One region of the Pedobacter sp. AC163 genome, then DNA from elsewhere that is predicted to be linked to it. Evidence: riboswitches for the same ligand, from Rfam matches in the RefSeq annotation. Region 1 holds a riboswitch; each other region holds the start of a gene.
The links. A riboswitch is a leader RNA that binds a small molecule or an ion and turns the genes downstream of it on or off. The one in region 1 is predicted to bind S-adenosylmethionine.
Positions count from the first base shown of each region.

Region 2: another riboswitch for S-adenosylmethionine. It lies ahead of ACZZZK_RS01475 (O-acetylhomoserine aminocarboxypropyltransferase/cysteine synthase family protein); the one in region 1 lies ahead of metH (methionine synthase).
Region 3: another riboswitch for S-adenosylmethionine. It lies ahead of ACZZZK_RS00345 (SusC/RagA family TonB-linked outer membrane protein); the one in region 1 lies ahead of metH (methionine synthase).

Region 1 covers NZ_OZ409872.1:2,517,794-2,524,600, reverse strand. Annotated here, with positions in the region: gene ACZZZK_RS10835 (DUF4286 family protein) at 1-3, opposite strand, end outside; gene ACZZZK_RS10830 (GNAT family N-acetyltransferase) at 88-642, shown strand; gene ACZZZK_RS10825 (S41 family peptidase) at 644-2,251, opposite strand; gene murQ (N-acetylmuramic acid 6-phosphate etherase) at 2,441-3,256, shown strand; gene ACZZZK_RS10815 (hypothetical protein) at 3,349-3,915, shown strand; gene ACZZZK_RS10810 (Bax inhibitor-1/YccA family protein) at 3,956-4,699, shown strand; SAM riboswitch class I at 4,989-5,094, shown strand; gene metH (methionine synthase) at 5,259-6,807, shown strand, end outside.
Region 2 covers NZ_OZ409872.1:318,006-324,812, reverse strand. Annotated here, with positions in the region: gene ACZZZK_RS01495 (queuosine precursor transporter) at 1-589, shown strand, start outside; gene ACZZZK_RS01490 (hypothetical protein) at 606-1,061, shown strand; gene ACZZZK_RS01485 (homoserine dehydrogenase) at 1,136-2,380, opposite strand; gene ACZZZK_RS01480 (homoserine O-acetyltransferase family protein) at 2,595-3,677, opposite strand; gene ACZZZK_RS01475 (O-acetylhomoserine aminocarboxypropyltransferase/cysteine synthase family protein) at 3,738-5,069, opposite strand; SAM riboswitch class I at 5,361-5,471, opposite strand; gene ACZZZK_RS01470 (hypothetical protein) at 5,664-6,671, shown strand.
Region 3 covers NZ_OZ409872.1:82,199-89,005, reverse strand. Annotated here, with positions in the region: gene ACZZZK_RS00350 (peroxiredoxin family protein) at 1-1,183, opposite strand, end outside; SAM riboswitch class I at 1,312-1,412, shown strand; gene ACZZZK_RS00345 (SusC/RagA family TonB-linked outer membrane protein) at 1,754-4,927, shown strand; gene ACZZZK_RS00340 (SusD/RagB family nutrient-binding outer membrane lipoprotein) at 4,938-6,371, shown strand; gene ACZZZK_RS00335 (sterol desaturase family protein) at 6,467-6,807, opposite strand, start outside.

The DNA of each region.
Region 1 (6,807 bases):
CATGTCGCAAAGATAATAAATGTGCCCAAGTAAAAGATAGATGAAAAACTGAATTTCTTATATTCGGCGATTATTTAGAGCATACTCATGATTGAAATTTCAACATCACAAACAGTAATGGATTTAGAAGGTATTATTACGCTTCAAAAAAAGAATCTAAGAGCCGATTTAACTGTGGAAGAAATTGAACAGCAAGGTTTCGTGACAGTATCGCACAAGCTTGATGATTTGGAAAAAATGCATCAGCATGAACCGAACATCATCGCCAAGGACAGTGAAAAGTTAATCGCTTATGTATTGGGGATGACGGAGCAATCGAAAAATGATATTCCCCGATTAGTAGAAATGTACGAGAGTTTCGATCACATTCAATATCATGGAAAATCGGTGGCTGAGTATCAATATATTGTTGTGGGCCAGGTTTGTGTTGATAAAGATTACCGTGGGAAAGGCTTATTTGATCAATGCTATCAGGCTTATAAGAATTTTTTCGAAGATAAATTTGAATTCGCAATAACTGAAATTGCCACTATAAATCTACGTTCAATGAAAGCGCATGAGCGTATTGGGTTCAAAACGATTGATACCTATACAGATCAAATGAGCACGGAATGGAATGTGGTGGTTTGGGACTGGAGATAAACTATTGAAGGTTTATCAAGGCCTGCTTAACTGCATTATCGGTTTGATTTACTGATCGGTAGTAGCCCACATCGCCAAGATAATAGCGACATAACAATGCTTTCAAATCGCTCAAAATTACAGGCTTAGCATTGTACAATTGAAAACGATCGATCTGTACGTTTTTGCGTTGAATATAACCTATAAAATCTTTAAAATCATTATCTCCCAACGTAAAAGAATTAATGTTTTGCTCTACAAAGCCAGCGTTATATTTGTTTGTTAATACATTGAAAACATAATCTGATAAAATCTTTTTGCTTACCAGGGTAGCATAAAATTTATTGTAACCAACGGTATCCAGTTTGACAAAAACATCTGGCTGTATGCCTCCACTAGGCTTTTGTTTTTTTACATTTTGTATGGCTACACCTTCTGCTTTTTCTATCGAATCCTGGAAAGAAGTGCGATCTCCGGTCAGTTCTCCATCCATCATTCTCTCATCCAACTCATGTTTGTAAGCATCATAACCTTTTTTGTACGATTTCTGGATGCTTCGTCCCGATGGCGTATAATACCGGGCAATGGTTAAGTTTAAAGCAGATCCGTCACCGAAAGAAAACTGTTCTTGAACCAGTCCTTTGCCAAAAGATCGCCTACCAACAATCACCCCTCTACCTAAATCTTGAATAGCACCTGCAACAATCTCACTTGCCGATGCGGTATTCTCGTTAATCAATACCGCTAATTTGCCATTTTGAAACGCACCGGTACCGGTTGAAAAATAATCGGTACGAGGTTCGTGTTTACCCTGGGTGTAAACAATGAGTTTGTTTTCTGGTAAAAACTGATCAGCTAAACCCGTAGCAGCAGAAAAATACCCTCCACCATTGTCGCGGAGATCGAGGATAAGCTTCTTCATCCCTTTGGCTTTTAAATTATTAGCTGCAGTAGCGAAATCATTATCGGTATTTGCTCCGAACTTACTAATTCTTATATATCCAGTCTCAGGATTAATCATATAAGAAGCATCAATGCTGCTAATGTTTACCTTACCCCGGGTAACCATTAACTTACTTTGTACCTGTGTTCCATTATGCATTAAAACAACGCTCACGCCACTTCCGGCTTTACCTCGGAAACGTCCGGTTAACTGCTCTTTTGGCAAGTTTCGCCCGCTTACCACTGCGGTATCAATACTCAAAATTTTATCTCCCAGTTTTATTCCGGCCTGATAGGCAGGCCCGTCTTTAACCACCCCAGTTACCATCATCGTATCATTGAGCATGTAATACTCAATGCCAACACCTTCAAAGTTACCTTCTAAATTGTTGGTCATATCTTGCGCATCGGTTGGAGGCAAATAAACACTATGGGGATCTAGTTGATGTAGAACGCTATCTATAGGTAGATTCTGTAAAGAATCCGTATTAATTTCATCAACGTAGTTTTTATTGATAATGTGCAGAATCTCTTCAAGTTTTCCGTCACTATTTATAGCCAACTGCGGACTTCGCTGAACGCCAAAACCCTGGTCTTTTATAAATTTTATCCCCAAAATCATACCTACTATTAAAATTACAGAATAGCTTATTGCAATCAGTAGGTTATTTCGGGTATTTTTTTTCATTAGCGTTGTGCAAATTTATGAAATTTAGCGGGTTACTATATTTTTTAACTGCATTTTCATGTCTTTTGTTTCTAATATTTAACATAAATTAACGGATGTAATTATTCTTACAGCTACAGGAAGATATATTTTTAAGTTTTTACGCCGCTTTTTAAAAAGAATTTACCGAATTTTATCAAAATTAAATTTATGAACAGAGTTACCGAGCAGGAATCTAATTATGATAACATCGACAAAATGTCGGTATTGGAGGTTTTGCAGGGCATTAATAATGAAGATAAGACCGTTGCTTTTGCAGTCGAAAAATCTTTGCCTCAGATAGAAAAACTAACTTCGGCAGTTGCCGAAAGAATGAAAAAAGGCGGTCGCTTATTTTACATTGGCGCAGGTACAAGTGGTCGTTTAGGTGTCGTGGATGCCTCCGAATGTCCACCAACTTATGGAGTTCCTTTTGATTGGGTTGTTGGAATTATTGCCGGTGGCGATACGGCCATTAGAAAGGCAGTAGAATTTGCGGAAGATGATGCCGAACAAGCGTGGAAGGATTTGGAAGAATTCAGCATCAATGAAAAAGATTGTTTGGTAGGTTTGGCCGCATCTGGAACTACACCTTATGTAGTTGGCGGTTTAAATACTGCCCGTAAGCACGGCGTTTTAACAGGTTGTATTGTTTGCAATACTGGTGGACCAATCGCTGCTGAATCTGATTTTCCTGTTGAAGTTGTTGTTGGCCCGGAATTTATCACCGGTTCAACCCGAATGAAATCTGGTACTGCACAGAAATTGGTTTTAAACATGTTGAGTACCACCGTGATGGTTCAGTTAGGACGGGTAGTAGGAAACAAAATGGTAGATATGCAGTTAACCAATAACAAATTAGTCGATCGCGGAACTCAGATGGTGGCCGATGAATTAAACATAGGATATGATGAGGCGGCAGATTTACTTACAAAATATGGAAGCGTACGTAAAGCGGTAGAGGCGGGACAACGACAACCACAGTAAATGAATGAATGATATAATGAGTGAATGATAGAGTTAGCATCGCCGTTAAATTCAGTCATTCAAAATTCACTCACTCAAAATTAAATATTAAAATGCACGAAATCGAGCCTTATTACCAGTGGAGAGATGATTATGTTTCGGCAGAAGATGAGCGCTCACCATTTTACAATACCGAGTATTCGGAAATTTACTTCGACAAACAAATTTATAATTTTCTACTGCATCCGCAGTGGGACGAATTCGGGTCGAACACCCTTTACATGAAGGTTTTGTATGCTGATTATGATCGCAGTTATGCCATTATCGAATTTATCGGCGAATGGAATGATGCAATTAATAATGATATCATGTTACTTAAACGTGATATTTTAGAATTGATGATGGACGAAGGGATTACCAAATTTATTCTTATTGGCGAGAACGTTTTAAATTTTCACGCATCTGATGATAGCTATTATGAAGAGTGGTTTCAGGAAGTAGAAGATGGATGGATTGTTGGCGTAAATTTTCAAGAACACGTTATTTCCGAATTTAAAGACAATAATATAGATTACTATATCAATTTCGGAGGAGCTTTTGACAATCTGCCGTGGCGTACACTTAAACCGCTACAGTTCTTCAAAAAAGTTGAAGAACTCTTGACAAAAAGATTAAACTAAATTGTTATTTTTAAAATCATTTAAATACACAAAATTAAAAATGGAACAACAAAATTATAATTATCAAACCAATAGTGTCTTTGTACAGGAAAACTCTGTATCGAAGAAGTTTTTTGCAAACGTATTCCTGTGGATGTTTGTAGCGTTGGCTTTATCCACTCTATCTGCTTTTTATATTTCAAACACTGAATCGGCCTTAAGATCTTTAATCGATTTTGAAACTGGAAGAAGAACTGCGTTAGGTTATGTGGCCATGTTTGCGCCACTTGGGCTAGTTTTAGTAATGGGGGCTGGCTTTTCCAGACTATCTTATGGCGCCTTGTTAGGTGTATTTGTCCTGTTTTCTGTGTTACTGGGCGTAAGTTTGAGTTTCATTCTCTTAATTTACACTGGCACCTCGATTATAACTTGTTTTGCTGCAGCCGCAGGGATTTTTGGTATAATGGCTGTTATGGGTTACACAACAAATATAGATTTGAGCAAGTTCGGCCCAATTTTAATGGTTGGTGTTGCCGGTTTATTTATAGCCAGTATTGCAAACATGTTTATCAAAAGTGAACAGTTTAGCTTAATTATGGCATTTGTTGGTATTGCTGTTTTTACAGCATTGACTGCATACGATGTTCAAAAAATTAAAAGAATTGGAATGGGAATTGAAGAAAGCGGAGAATCAATTCCATCTGCTGATACAAAGAAATTAGCTATAATGGCAGCCTTGTCGCTATACCTTGATTTTATAAATATCTTCCTTTTCTTGCTACGCATTTTCGGAAGTAGAAAATAATGAGCAAGTTTTTGGTAATCATATTCTTCATTTTAGTTGGCGGCATTATCCAGGCAATTACTGTGACTTATATTACAGATCATATCTTTATTAGTTGTTTGCCTAGTGCGTTTTTGATGGGATATTTGATTATCTACTACAACAAAAGATTCGGAAAAAGGGAGGCTGTTTAAAGCACTCAAACAAAACAATATTCTTAAGGCTGTGCAAATTTGCATGGCCTTTGTAATTTTATTTGGCAGCAGAGCGATAATTTTTGGAATTGATGTTGCTTTGTTGCATTTTTGTACGCTTATTAAGAAAGACGGAGGGATTAGACCCAACGAAGTCTTAGCAACCTGTGACCACACAAGGTGCTACATTCTATCCCGATTTTAATCGGGGGCAGATAAGTTTAGGATTACGATTCTCGTACCAACTTTTTAAATAAGCTTTTTTAGTACTTAGTATATAGTCTTTAGTATTTAGATAACAAATGCCAGATTACATATTGAGTTGAAATGTAGTTACATCTCGTGTCGAATGTCTTGATACTCGATACTAACTACTAAATACTAGTATGAGCATAAGAGAAGAATTAGAAAAACGTATTTTAGTAATTGATGGTGCGATGGGTACCATGATTCAGCGTTATACTTTAACCGAAGAGGATTTTAGAGGGGAACGTTTTAAAGATCATCCGTGTGATGTAAAAGGCAATAACGATTTGCTCAACATCACTCGGCCTGATATTATTAAAGCCATACATCTTGAATATTTAGCCGCTGGTGCGGATATTATCGAAACCAACACCTTCAGTACACAAAGAATTTCCATGGCTGATTACCAGATGGAAGATCTTTCTTATGAGTTAAGCTTTGAAGGTGCGAGGGTGGCAAAAGAGGCTGCTACTGAATTTATGGCTGCAAATCCTGATCGGAAATGTTTTGTTGCAGGCGCAATAGGGCCAACCAACAGAACCCTTTCTATGTCGCCAAATGTAAACGACCCAGGTTTTAGGGCGGTTTATTTCGACGAACTGGAAGCAGCATACTATGAACAGGTTCGCGGTTTGGTAGATGGAGGTTCTGATGTGCTTCTCATCGAAACCATCTTTGATACACTAAATGCAAAAGTGGCCATTGTGGCCATTAAAAAATATGAAGAAGTAGTTGGTCGTAAGCTCGAAATTATGATTTCTGGAACCATTACCGATGCTTCTGGAAGAACGCTTTCTGGTCAAACAGCAGAAGCTTTCTTAAATTCGGTAATGCATGCAAAACCTTTAAGCATTGGTTTTAACTGTGCTTTAGGGGCAAAAGAGATGCGTCCGCACATCGAAGAGCTGGCTACCAAAGCGGGTTGTTACGTTTCTGCTTATCCAAATGCCGGCTTGCCGAATGAATTTGGTGCTTACGACGAACAACCACATGAAACGGCTCACCTGGTAGACGATTTTATTCAATCTGGTTTTGTAAATATTGTGGGTGGCTGTTGCGGCACCACTCCTGATCACATTGGCTGCATTGCAAAGAATGCTAAAAAAGCTTCGCCACGGAAATTGCCAACTATTGAGCCTTTTATGCGCTTAAGCGGATTGGAGCCTGTAACGATAACGCCGGAAAGTATTTTTGTAAACGTTGGTGAAAGGACAAATATCACCGGATCTCCAAAATTTTCGAAGTTAATTTTAGGTGGCGATTACGAAGCGGCCTTAGCTGTTGCGCTACAACAGGTAGAAGGTGGAGCACAGATTATTGATGTGAACATGGATGAAGGTATGCTCGATTCGGAAGCTGCCATGACGAAGTTTTTAAATCTGATTGCCTCCGAACCGGATATCGCCAAATTACCTATCATGGTCGATTCCTCTAAGTGGTCGGTGATAGAAAATGGATTGAAATGTTTGCAGGGGAAAGGAATTGTTAACTCTATTTCGCTTAAAGAAGGCGAAGACAAGTTTCGTGAAAGCGCCCGCAAAATTATGCAATATGGCGCTGCAGTTGTTGTAATGGCTTTTGATGAACAAGGCCAGGCCGATAACTACGAACGGAGAAAAGAGATTTGTAAACGAAGCTATGATATTCTGGTACATGAAATCGGTTTTCCTCCTGAAGACATTATTTTCG
Region 2 (6,807 bases), 2.2 Mb from region 1:
AGTGCTTACCTGGCCAATCATTTTTATCATGACCGATATCATAAACGAATATTTTGGGGTAAAACAAGTGCGGTTTCTATCTATTTTAACTTCCATTTTGATAGCTTTTGCGTTTTTAGTGGTTTGGGGCTCTATGCATTTAAGCGCAGCCGATTTTTGGGTTCATCAAAATATAAACGGTGAAGATTTGAATATGAATAACGCCTTCGCTGGTATTTTTGGCCAAGGCATGTGGATTATCGTGGGTTCTATCATTGCTTTTATTGTGGGGCAGCTCGCCGATGTTTTAATATTCCATCGGATAAAAAAGATAACCGGAGAGAAGTCGTTATGGTTACGAGCTACTGGTTCAACTTTGGTTTCTCAACTGATTGATAGTTTCGTAGTAATTTTCATCGCATTTTATTTAAACCCTCAATATCATTATAGCTGGCAAATGGTTGCTGCCATTGGTTTAGTAAATTATACTTACAAATTCCTTGTTGCTATTTTAATGACACCTATTCTCTATATCGTTCATGCTATAATTGATGGTTATTTAGGGAAAGATTTAGCAAAAAAACTAACTGAAATGGCAGGAAGGGGATAGCTTCATTTAATAAAATATGAAAAAGATATTTATAATAGTAGCTGCCTTAACATTTTTATATGCCTGTAAGGAAAAACCAGGTGGAGCGGAAGCTAAACCAAATGATATTAGAGGCACTTGGAAATTGATATCAGGAAAAATTATTGATAAACACACTGGAAAAACCAGCGACTATCCAATGAATTTTGAAATGATTAAGGTTATAAATGATACACATTTTGCCTTTTTAAAGCATTCTACAAATCCTAAAGATAGTTTAGGTTTTGATGCTGGTGGGGGAAGTTATACGCTAAATGGAAACGCTTACACCGAGCATCTTCAATACTATAAAAACAAAAATTGGGAAGGCCAAAAATTTGCTTTCAAAATTACTGTAGTAAATGATACGCTTACTCAAACAGGAGTGGAGAAAGTTGAAAAAGAAGGTGTTGATCGGGTAATTATCGAAAAATATATCAAAGAAAATAAATAACGCAAAAGGTCGGAATCGCTCCGACCTTTGTACTTAACAACAAAACAAATAAAAAAATTAACCTTAAAAAATTCTTATATCGACGCTAGTTCTTCCGCGAAGACATTTGCAGCAACCTGCTCCTGTTTGTAAATCTGCCTACCCGTATAGGCGACAAAAACATTCTTATCTAGTAGAAGATCACGATTACTAATCAAATTTCCCAATTTCACCGTACCGATTACGTATTTGTACTCACTGGCTGAATAACGCTCGCTAATGTTATCGAACTCCAGTAAACTGATTAAATCTTCATCAGCATAACGCAAATAGATCTCCAATAAAATATCTTCAGTGTGTTTTACACCATTTTCTGAGTGATATTTTTTGTACTCATAACGATAATCATAACGTAAGGCAGCAATATCAGAAAGTACAGCAGCGCCTGTTGGGTGGCCACCTGCACCTTTGCCAAAGAAAAATTGCTTATCAGCAAAAGCCGCCTGAACCGTTACCGCATTGTATTCATTCTCTACATTGTATAAGAAATCATCTTTTGCTACCAATTTTGGCAATACATAGGTTACAATATCCTTTGTGTTTACTTTTCTAGCTGTTGGAACCAGTTTAATTTTGAAGTTTTTTTCACGAGCATATTTAATGTCGTAATGAGACAGGTTTTGAATACCAATGTTCAATATCGCATCAGGGTTTACGAACAAGCCATAAGCATGCGCCGTTGCGATAGCTAATTTGTATTTTGGGTCGTATCCACCAACGTCCAAAATTGGGTCAGTTTCTGCAAAACCTAAGTCTTGCGCTTCTTTTAGTGCCGAATCATAACTCTGATTTTCGTTAAAAATTTTCGATAAAATATAATTCGACGAACCATTAAAAATTCCGCTCAGGGCATGGAAAAGTTCATTATCATAATATTCTTCCAGGTTTCTGATGATTGGAATACTTCCGCAAACTGCACCTTCGTAAAGTAGCGATGTGCCATGTTGCTGTTGTAGATCTACTAACTCTTTCAAGTGCGTAGCAATCATCTTTTTATTTGCTGAAACTACGTTTTTACCATTCTTCAATGCCGTAGTTACAATTTCGTAAGCCGCATCAGCATCATTTATCAACTCTACAATCGTATTGATTTCGGAATTATTCAGAATCTCGTTTTTATCCGTTGTAAATAGATCTTTATTAAGGGTACGTTTCTTTCTTGGGTCTTTAATCGCTATTTTAATGATTTCAAGGTTAAGGTTCTGGCTTTGGATGATGTCCAATAAACCTTGTCCTACAACTCCGAAACCAAATAATCCGATTTTTAAATTTTTGCTCATGTTGTTTTATAGTATCGAGTAGCGGAAAAAGTATCAAGAGTAGATGCTCAAAAAGGCTTTCGCTACCATTTGTTTTTGCTATTTTTTATTTGCCACGGAAACACGGATTTACACTGAATTAGGTACCCTAGTTTTCCGTGACTGATTAATTATTTCTATGTTTTTAACCTTGGGTTTTTATTTTAAACCTTCCACCGTTCATGCTTCTGCCTGATTAGGCAGTATGCTGCAACTTGATAATTTTTTTGTTTCTGCTTTCCTTAATGAAATTTCCGATGATGTTTGTTAATGCATTAGTTTCGATCAAGAAACCATCATGACCATATTCAGAATGAATGGAGGCAAATTCCGCATCGTTAATATGATCAGCTAAAAATTTCTGCTCCGAAATTGGAAACAGGAAGTCATTTTCAATTCCTATAACTAGCGTATTTGCTTTAATTAGCTTCAAAGCCTCGGCAATTGATTTACGGTTGCGACCAACGTTGTGGCTATCCATTGCTTTAGTTAAATAATAGTAACTATAAGCATTGAAGCGGTTTATCAATTTCTCTCCCTGATAATTTTGGTATGATGAAGCCCTGAAATTATCCGTTTTATCGTTTACGCTTTCTACCTGCGTATTGCCATAAGCATGGTAAGTTCTGTAGCTCAAAAGCGCTATACTACGAGCGGTTTTAAGTCCCTTACTACCGCCATCTGGCTGGTTAGCGTAAAAAGTTCTATCGGTGGTAATCGCCAAACGCTGGCTTTCATTAAAAGCAATTCCCCACGGAGAATGAACAGCATTTGTAGCAACCAAAATAAGATTCTCAATTCTGTTCGGCTCAATTATTCCCCATTCTACTGCCTGCTGACCTCCTAATGAACCGCCAATTAATAATTTGATGTTTCCAATGCCTAAATGATCGGCCAATAGTTGGTGAGCAGATACAAAATCGCGGATAGTAAATTGTGGGAATGATAGATAATAAGGTAAACCGTTTACAGGATTGGTACTTAAAGGATTGGTTGTTCCGTAGTTCGAACCCAAAACATTCGCACAAATGATATAATGTTCTTCCGGATTAAACAAAGCATTTTGCCCAAACAGACCTTCCCACCACTCAAAAACATCGTCATTTGCGGTTAAAGCATGGCAAACCCAAATTACGTTATCTTTTTTGGCATTTAATTTTCCATAAGTTTGAAAAGCGATTTGCAAGTTTCGAATTTTCTTGCCACTTTCTAACTTAAACTGTTTGGGATAATTATACACCCCAACCTCTGAAGAGGTCTTTGAACTTCTATCGGTCATATTATTGACTGTAAATTTTTAAACATGTTTTGTTGCAACCCTTTCGAGGGATGGATAGTATTAGGCTTGTAAACTTTCAGCAGTTGCGTGAGCGCTGATAGTAGCAAAAGCCTGCTCAAAATCTGCTTTAATGTCATCGATATGCTCAATACCAACTGAAACCCTTAACGCATTTGGTTTTACACCTGCAGCTAATTGTTCCGTTTCACTTAATTGTTGATGTGTGGTTGCCGAAGGCTGAATAATCAGCGTTTTAGCATCGCCGACATTTGCTAAATGAGAAACCAGTTTTAACTGATCTATAACTTGGGTTGCATTTTCCTTGGTGCCATTTAATTCGAAAGATAAAACACCACCGAAACCATTGCTCAAATATTTTTTTGCCAGATTATTGTATTTGCTGCTTGCTAAACCTGGATAATGAACTTCTTTAACAAGCGGATGATTTTCTAACCAGGTGGCCAACTCCAAAGCATTATCTACATGGCGTTGTACGCGAAGAGATAACGTTTCTAAACCTTGCAATAAAAGGAATGAATTGAAAGGCGAAAGGGCAGGACCCAAATCTCTTAAACCCTCAACTCGAGCACGAATGATGAATTGAATGTTACCAAATGGGCCGCCGATGCCGAAAACATCATTAAAAACCAATCCATGATAACCTTCTGATGGCTCGGTGAACTGCGGAAATTTTCCATTGCCCCAATTATAATTTCCACCATCAACAATTACGCCTCCAATGCTGGTTCCATGTCCGCCAATCCATTTTGTTGCAGATTCTACTACGATGTTAGCGCCATGTTCCAAAGGTTTAAATAAATAACCTCCAGCACCAAAAGTATTATCCACGATGAAAGGAAGATCGTATTTCTTCGCAATTGCTGCGATCTTCTCAAAATCAGGAATGCTGAAAGCCGGATTTCCAATGGTTTCTAAGTAGATCGCTTTTGTTTTCTCTGTTATCTTTTGCTCAAATTCTTCAGGCACATCTGGATTTGCAAAATCTACATGGATGCCCAGGCGTTTGAAAGCCACCTTAAATTGATTGTAAGTTCCTCCGTAAATATGTGTTGAGGAAACAATGCTATCTCCCGCTTCTAAAATATTATGTAATGCAATAAACTGTGCCGCCTGACCAGATGCTGTTGCTAACGCTGCAACTCCACCTTCCAACGCCGCAATTCTTTTTTCAAAAACATCAGTCGTTGGGTTCATTAAACGAGTATAGATATTGCCAAATTCTTTTAAAGCGAAAAGATTAGCGCCATGTTCGGCATTTTTAAATCCATAAGAGGTAGTTTGATAAATTGGAACTGCTCTTGATCCTGTGGTTGGGTCTATTTCCTGGCCAGCGTGTAACTGTAGTGTTTCAAATTTATATGAAGTTGACATAATTCTAAATGATTGATTAAATGAATGTTGAAGATTGATTTCAAGCTTATGGTTATAAAATTTATCACCATAAATCAAGATAATTTTGTAGGGCGTATCCCGATCTATCGGGACCTTCCAATTTGAAAAAGAAACAAAGGAGGAAGATTTTTAAATTACTGTATGCAACAGCACATACAAGTAATCGCCCGCATATCACAACAAATCAATGAAATAGAAGAGTTCTCTACCTGATTGAGGTTTAGCTGAGGTTCGCTTTGCGATTGAAGATTTAGTATTTTCATCAGTTATAATTTATATCTCCAAATAACACCATGTTACTTGGTCAGGAATTGGCACCTTCTCTTTCTGAGGGTTGCCAGTGGGTCACGGAGCCAGTCTCTCGCCACTTCTTTATAAATCAATCCGATTAAAGATTGACTTTTATTCAGTTGTTCACCAAATAATATTTCAAATATCTAATTTAATTTCGAAACAACAAAATTAAATTCTGATAATTTGTTAAGTGCTTGTGAATCAAATTCGTAATTTTAATTTGAAATCATAAAATAAACTTAACCTTAAAAATTTTATGTTTGTCATACCTATCTAATCATGATGAAAAAAATAAAATCTACTTCCTTAGTACTGCTAATTGCAATATCAGGATTAACAGCTCAGGCACAATTCGGGGGATTAAAAGACAAACTATTAAAAGTTGGAACGGCACAAGGTGCTAAAGCTCTTGGTGTTGATAAATTTTTAAAGCAACCCGCTGCCATTACTACAGCATTTGAAGATGTAAACCGCGAGGGTGAAAAAATGCCTGATTTTAATGCTAAGGCAAAATTTCAGCCGCTATATTTACTGCCTAAAAACCCTGATGGAGGTTTCGTTTTGTGCGAGGGATTTTATGAAATGACAAATAAGAGCTACTGTTTAAAAGCCGGAACTTTTGCACCTTCGAAAGGGGATGGCTACATGTTTGCTCCTGTTTTAGGTCCGAAAGAAGAGATTGTGGTTGCCATTTTAAAGAGCGCAGAAAAACATCCAGAGGTGGAACAGCATGATATTCAAATTTTGCTTTGGACGATTATTGCCAGAACAAAATTTGCTGATTATGCAGGTACAGTAAAGCTAACAGCATTGAAACTTTTAACACCGAAACAGTTAACCCAACTGGAAGGCGGTGCCTTAGGTATTTTACCTTTCGATGTAATGGAAAAAGCTAAAGATCAGCTTCCCTCAGGGATTAAAGCTGTTTTCGAGGCTGAAAACAATATCCGTCAACTGGTTTCTTCTGGCAACTATACCTATGCCGATATGGAAAAATACGCCATTATTGCAGGTATGGCGCCACCAAGGGCCGATGTGCCAAGTGGTATTTGGACAAAACACCCTGACGGTTATTACGTTCGCTATTTTCCGTCTGGTTATTCGGTTACTAAAGTTCAGGTTTATGTACCGAAGGAGTTGTTGGCGAATGGAAATAAGATTGTTTATGATGCTGCCGGCGATATTGCTTGTCCTGCAAATACTGGTTCTCAGCGGTTGGCGCAAACAAACGAGCCATTAGAACCAAATTATTCTACGAAATTGGTAACGGTTTGTAATCCTAAATAGATTTTGAATATGAGCGGGATTGTAATTCTTATGGATTTGCAATCCCGCTTTTTGCTGTAGGCCCTATGGGAAAAATGAAGGGGTAAAGTTAAATAGTTTGCCACCCATAGGCTGCGATTTAAAAACAGAGTTTTGC
Region 3 (6,807 bases), 2.4 Mb from region 1:
TATAACCTGTATGGATCTGAGCAACATTTCCATTTTTATCGATGATGATCATCGTTGGAAAAGAAAGGAAATTACTTAGTCCAGGAAGTGATTCTGCAACCTGTTTTTTATCCGGTTTGCCTGCGATCACCTGATCATATTCAATGCCGAACTTATCGCGAAATCTTCCCAATGCTTTTTTTACATAAGCCGAATCCAGTTGCCGCTCATAATGAATCCCAATAACTTCAACGCCACGACTGCGATTTTCCTTGTACCATGGAGCGATAAATGCTGCCTCATCTACACAATTAGGGCACCAGGTTCCGGTAATCGTCAGGATCACAACCTTATTTTTAAATTTCTCATCCTTCAACGAGATCTTCTTTCCATTAACATCCGGAAGAGAAAAGTCAAGCGTTTTATACCCATCTTTTAAAAAAGTTAATTTGGTCGCATCCGGGAGGGCCGCATTTTGATTTTGAGTTCCGGTGAAGGGCGTATTCCCCCTGGCACTCACTACTTCTCCCACAATTTTACCGTCTTTTGAAAATGTGCCTTTGTAGTAAGCAGGGCTCGAACCGATGAAACCGGAAAGATAAAAATGGTTTCCATCAACACTGCCTTCAAGATAGCGGGAATCGCCGGTAATGCGGAGAAATGTACCTGTAATTTTATTTCCGGCCTGCTTAAAAAGTCCTACCGCATTTTCACTTTTGCCATTCTGTAACTGAAAAACAATATCGTATTTTCCAGAAAAATCTGCATCTGGTGCCTGGCCGCTGGTTGCAAACCGATATTGCTTTGCTTTACTGGCATACACAGGCAGTGGTTTTCCAGATCCATCCTGTCTCTTCAATACGCCGACAAGTGAATCTTTCTGGATTTTAAAAGCAAGAACATTGTCGAACTGATCCAGGTTAATCAACAATGAATCTCCTTTCCTTTTTACAACTCCCCCGTCGAAGCGCTCATCGGCATTTAAAAAGCTGAGAAAGGGTTGATCACCGTTTCTATTTTTAATTTCAAAATTAAATGGTACTTCAACACCGGGTTTGAGATTAAAGACACCTCTCCAGATTCCATCTGCCCGAAAAGATTTCGGAGATTCGACACTATTGCTTTTGATTTCATTTTTTGATTGCGCTGATGAATTATGTAGGAAAAGTCCTGCTACAACTATTAAAATATATTTTATTTTCATGGGATGCTGATCAATTAATAGCGCAAATGTAGGCATGATTAGCCTTAAGAAAAAAATATTTCAATAAAATCTATAGAATTACTAGACAATATGATTTTTCTATTATCTTTGCGCCAGTTATTTTAAAATACTTATCAAGAAAGGTGGAGGGAATGGCCCTGCGAAACCTTAGCAACCACCCTTAGGTATGGTGCTAATTCCATCCCGGAAAGTCCGGGATAGTTAAGTCAGTTGAAGGCCAAATCATTGTTAATGAATATGAGAGCACTCCTGATTTATAGGAGTGCTTTTTTTTATAAGCGGATTGCTACAATTGATAAGTGTTGATCTATCAGAAAAATAAATTAAATGGAAAAAACTAACGAGCAAAAATCAATTTACGCATGCATTTCAAACCGAAGTAAAAGAGACCGAATGCGAACGGGTATTTGTATAGACTAAAGTTAGCAAATACCACAAAAACTTAATTTTCATTATCAGTGTGTTAAAAAATTCGTCAAAAGCGGAGTGGAAGAGCTTTGCCAAAATTTCGCGACATCATCCCTTAATTAATCATCAACAATATCTATTATGTTCAACAAGATTAAGCTTCCGGCAATATTATTTCTGCTATTGCTTTCCCCATTCGTACGTGCACAAAACATCTCCATATCAGGCACGGTTAAAAGTTCATCAGGAGAAACTCTGCCCGGCGTTTCCATTTTTGTAAAAGGTACCAAACAGGCAGTAACAAGTAATGCTGCCGGCAGTTTTACCATTACGGTAACTGGCAAAAGCACATTGGTATTTTCTTATATCGGCTTCGCTACTAAAGAAGTGGAAGTATCTGGTGATACACAGGTGCTCAACGTGGTTTTAAATGATGCGGATAACGCTTTAGATGAAGTTGTGGTTACCGCTCTGGGCATATCGAGACAAAAAAAATCGTTGGGTTATGCCGTACAGGAGCTCAAAGGTGAGAGCTTGACTGAAGCGAGGGAAAGCAACCTGGTAAATGCGCTGGCAGGTAAGGTTGCCGGCGTGAGGGTAACCAATAGCCAGGGCGATATGGGTTCTTCCCGCATAGTGATTAGAGGAGAAACTTCTATTTCTGGCAATAACCAGCCGCTTTTTGTTGTGGATGGTATACCCGTGGATAATTCGCAACTCAATTCCGCTGGCGCAAGAGATTACGCAAATACAATTTCCGATATCAATCCAAATGATATAGAATCGATCAGTGTGCTTAAAGGCCCGAACGCAGCAGCGTTGTACGGCTCAAGGGCAGCGGCCGGAGTAGTTATTATCAAAACAAAATCCGGAAAATCGAAAAAGGGTTTGGGGGTCAGTTTTAACTCCAATGGGGTTATTGAAAGTTTACTTACACTGCCAAAGTACCAGGATGTTTTTGGTCAGGGATCAGAAGGCAAGTTTAGCTACGTAGATGGCAAGGGTGCCGGAACGAATGACGGTGTGGATGAAAGCTGGGGCCCGAGAATGGATGGCAGGCTGATTCCCCAGTTTTTTTCAAAAGGAGTAGCCGTTCCATTTGTAGCCAATCCAGATAATGTTCGTGATTTTTTTGAAACTGGCTATTCTCTTTCCAATGGCATTGCCGTTGAAGATGCCGGAGAGAAATTTGATTACCGCTTATCCTACAACAATCTAAAACAGGTTGGTGTGGTGCCTAACTCCGGGCAGGACAAGAATTCGTTTGCCCTAAACACAACTTTGAGGATTACGCCAAAGCTAACTCTAACAGCGAATGCAAATTACAGTAAACTTGGTTCTGACAACTTACCAGGAACAGGCGGTTCCAGGTCGACCAGTACCATGCTTCAGTTTACCTGGTTTGGCAGACAGGTAGACATTAATCAATTGAAAAACTACCGGGATGAAAACGGAAACACTTTCAACTGGAACAACAGTTACTACAGTAATCCGTACTGGGTGGCCTATGAAAATACAGTATCCCAAAACCGGAACAGGATTATCGGAAACATTGGCCTAAATTATAAAATTACTGACGGTCTTAACTTTAACTTCCGTTCGGGAACAGACTATTATAATGATCGTCGTAAGATCAAGATTGCATATGGTACCAATGGAACTCCCTTTGGCTCCTATACCGAAAGTGCTTTTACCGTGAACGAAAGCAATACCGATGCAACCTTGAACTACACTAAACAGCTTAATGATGATTTCAGCGTGGAAGCTTTGTTGGGAACGAATATACGTTCGAGATATATCGAACAAAATGATCAGAGTGCACCGAGGCTTGCTGTCGCTGGCTTATACACTTTGAACAATTCCAGAGATCCACTTACCTCTTCTAATAATTATAGTAAATTGAAATCTTACAGTGGTTACGCATCGGCGCAGATTGGATTTAGGAATTACCTTTTTGCAAATGTGACGGCCCGTAACGACTGGTCATCGACATTGCCGGCCCAGAACAGATCTTATTTCTACCCTTCCTTTAACGGAAGCCTTGTGCTGACAGAAGCTTTTGATATCAAGAACGAGGTGCTCGATTATGCCAAAATCCGTGGAGGTTGGTCGAAAGTAGGTAAGGATGCCGATCCATATCGCCTGATTAACACTTATTCTTTCAGTGCCCCTTTTGGGAGCAATCCTCAACTCAGCCCTTCGGCCACAGATTTGAATCCTGATCTGAAACCTGAAACCACGACCTCATCTGAATTAGGAGCAGAAGCTGTGTTGTTCAACAAGCGCCTTCGTTTTGATGTAAGTTTATACAATACCAATAGCTACGACCAGATTTTAAGTGTGGATGTTAGTCAGAGTACCGGATTCAGGTCCAAATTGTTAAATGCAGGAAAAATCAACAATAAAGGCGTGGAAGTACAATTGGCGGTTACTCCTATCAGAAAGCAGCTGACCTGGGATATTGATGTAAATTATGCCGCGAACAGAAGTAAGGTTATCGAGCTGGATCAAGCGGGGCTGTTGCAAAACTATGTCGTGGCAACAAACTCTGCTCAAGTCATCGCAGCTGTCGGCCAACCTTATGGAACGCTGTTTGGTAACGCTTTTTTAAGAGATGGCAGTGGAAATATCATCGTCAATGCAACAGGAGCTCCACAGGCTGATCCTACCAAAAGGGTTCTGGGTAAATATACACCAGATTGGATAGGCGGCATATCCAATACCTTCACCTATAAGGGTATTAGTTTGGGCGTGTTGATTGATGCCAGCTTTGGCGGCTCAATTTACAACGGCACCTATGCAACAGGAACCTATACAGGCGTGCTGGCCTCTACCCTGCCAGGCAGAGCGGCAGAATTGGGCGGAATTTCCTATTATTATCCGGGAAATGTGAAAGCAAATGGAACAGTAAGACTGGCTGACGGTGCTACGGCGCCCGCCGGTGTAACGGTTTACGATGACGGGATGATTTTCGATGGGGTAACGGCTGATGGGAAACGCAATGAGAAAATACTTTCTGCACAAACCTATTACAAGTCGTTTCGCACCATTGATGAGGCCAATATATTTGATGCTTCCTACGTCAAACTCCGCGAAATTAAACTGAGCTATAACCTACCCTCGAAATGGATACGTCCTTTAAGTCTGCAAGGCGTCTCGGTATCACTTGTAGGAAGAAACCTGGCGATACTGCACCGTAATGTAGCCGATATCGATCCGGAGGTAGCCTTTAACACTGGTAATGGCCAGGGGCTTGAGAGCCTTTCTAACCCAACAACCCGCAGCTATGGCATTAACCTGAACATTAAATTTTAATCCTATCCACATGAAAAATAAATTTATATATATCACTGCTTTCGTTTCAATTTTAGCAGCCTCCTGCGGCAAGGAACTCGACGAAGTAAACATCAATCCGAACGCTACTGAAAATGCACAGCCTGATTATGTGCTTACTGCTGCGATAAAAAACACTACCGATGCCTATTGGGGAACAACTAACAACATGAATTCGAGTCTTCTTTTTGCGCAACACTGGGCAAAGGTCCAGTATACCGAAGAAGATCGCTTTATTTATTCGAACAGTAGTTTTATCTCTTTATGGTCTACCTTGTACTCGCAAAGTATCACCGGTTTTAACAAGATCATTGAAATCGGAAATACCACCGCCAATCCAAATTACCGGGGTGTGGCTTTAACTTTAAGGTCCTGGTCATTCCTGTTGCTTACAGATGCCTATGGGGATATTCCCTACAGCCAGGCAGGAAAATTAGACGAATTCATTACGCCAGCTTATGACAAACAAAAAGACGTATATTTTGGCCTCTTGGAAGATCTGAAAAATGCTAAAAATGCTCTTGATCCCGCAGGGAAAGCCATTACAGGTGACATTATCTATGGTGGAAATATTGGTAAATGGAAAAAGTTCGCTAACGCTTTACGGTTAAGAATCGCTTTGAGAATTGCAGACAGAGAACCTGCAAAGGCAAAGCAGGTATTGGATGAAATTAAGGCTGATGGCGATCAATATATCAGTGACAATACGGATATTGCCCAACTGATTTATCAGATCTCCCCACAACAGAACCCGGTGAGTGCACAATTTGATACCCGTGATGATTACCGGATTAGCAAAACAATAGTTGATAAGCTGTCTTCGCTAAATGACCCACGGCTGCCAGTTTATGCAAGCAGAACACAAACCGCTACCCCTGAAGAATATGTTGGTTTGCCCAATGGATTAACCAATTCAGAAGCCAGTAACCTGGGCTTTGCCAAAACATCCAAGCCAGGAACTTATTTTCTTGCGCCGCAATCCCCTGCCGTAATTTTCAGCTATGCAGAATTACTTTTCGATAGAGCCGAGGCTGCTGCAAGAGGCTTAACTACAGAAAATGCTGCAGATCTTTATAAGCAAGGCATCATAGCTTCGCTGAAACAATTTAGTGTATCGGATGCTGCAGCCAATGCTTATCTGGCGCAGGCATCAGTTCAATATGATGCTGCTAGTTATAAAAAATCAATCGGTGAGCAAAAATGGCTTGCGCTTTTTGGTCAGGGTTTGGAAGCCTGGGCCGAGCGTCGCCGATTGGATTACCCGCAACTTACCGCTTCGGTGAATACCGTACTAAATGGCCAGATTCCGGTACGTTTTATTTATCCGGGTACGGAGCAATCTCTAAACGGACAAAGCTATAAAAATGCGGTGGCCAGCCAGGGTGCTGACCTGCTGACAACCAAATTATGGTTTGATATCAATTAGTTCTGGCTTTTTCCCAGACTGAAAAAGTATCTTGCCCTGGAAACCCACATGTTTCCAGGGCATTTTTGTAACAAAATATTTGACCGAGCCTGAGGTTAGAGCGCCTGCTCATATTTCTCCTTTTGCTGTATCTTCAACTCTCGTTTATCAAAAGGATTCGGAGCAAAGCGCTGATCCTGCAAGCGGTCATATTCCTTCACATAATCCGGATGTTCGGTGCCCATTACCCTATCCCAGAACCTGAAATACAGTCCATAGTTCCCCTTAAATTTACTGTGGTGCAGGTTATGGTGAACTGAAGTATTCAAAACTTCAAACGCCAGGGTGAAGCGAAACCATTTAGGCATGATTTCGTAGCCGAGATGGCCGTACACATTAATGATGAAACCTGTCACAGTAAACAGCAATATTGTTAAGGGGTGCATCGGCAGCAGCA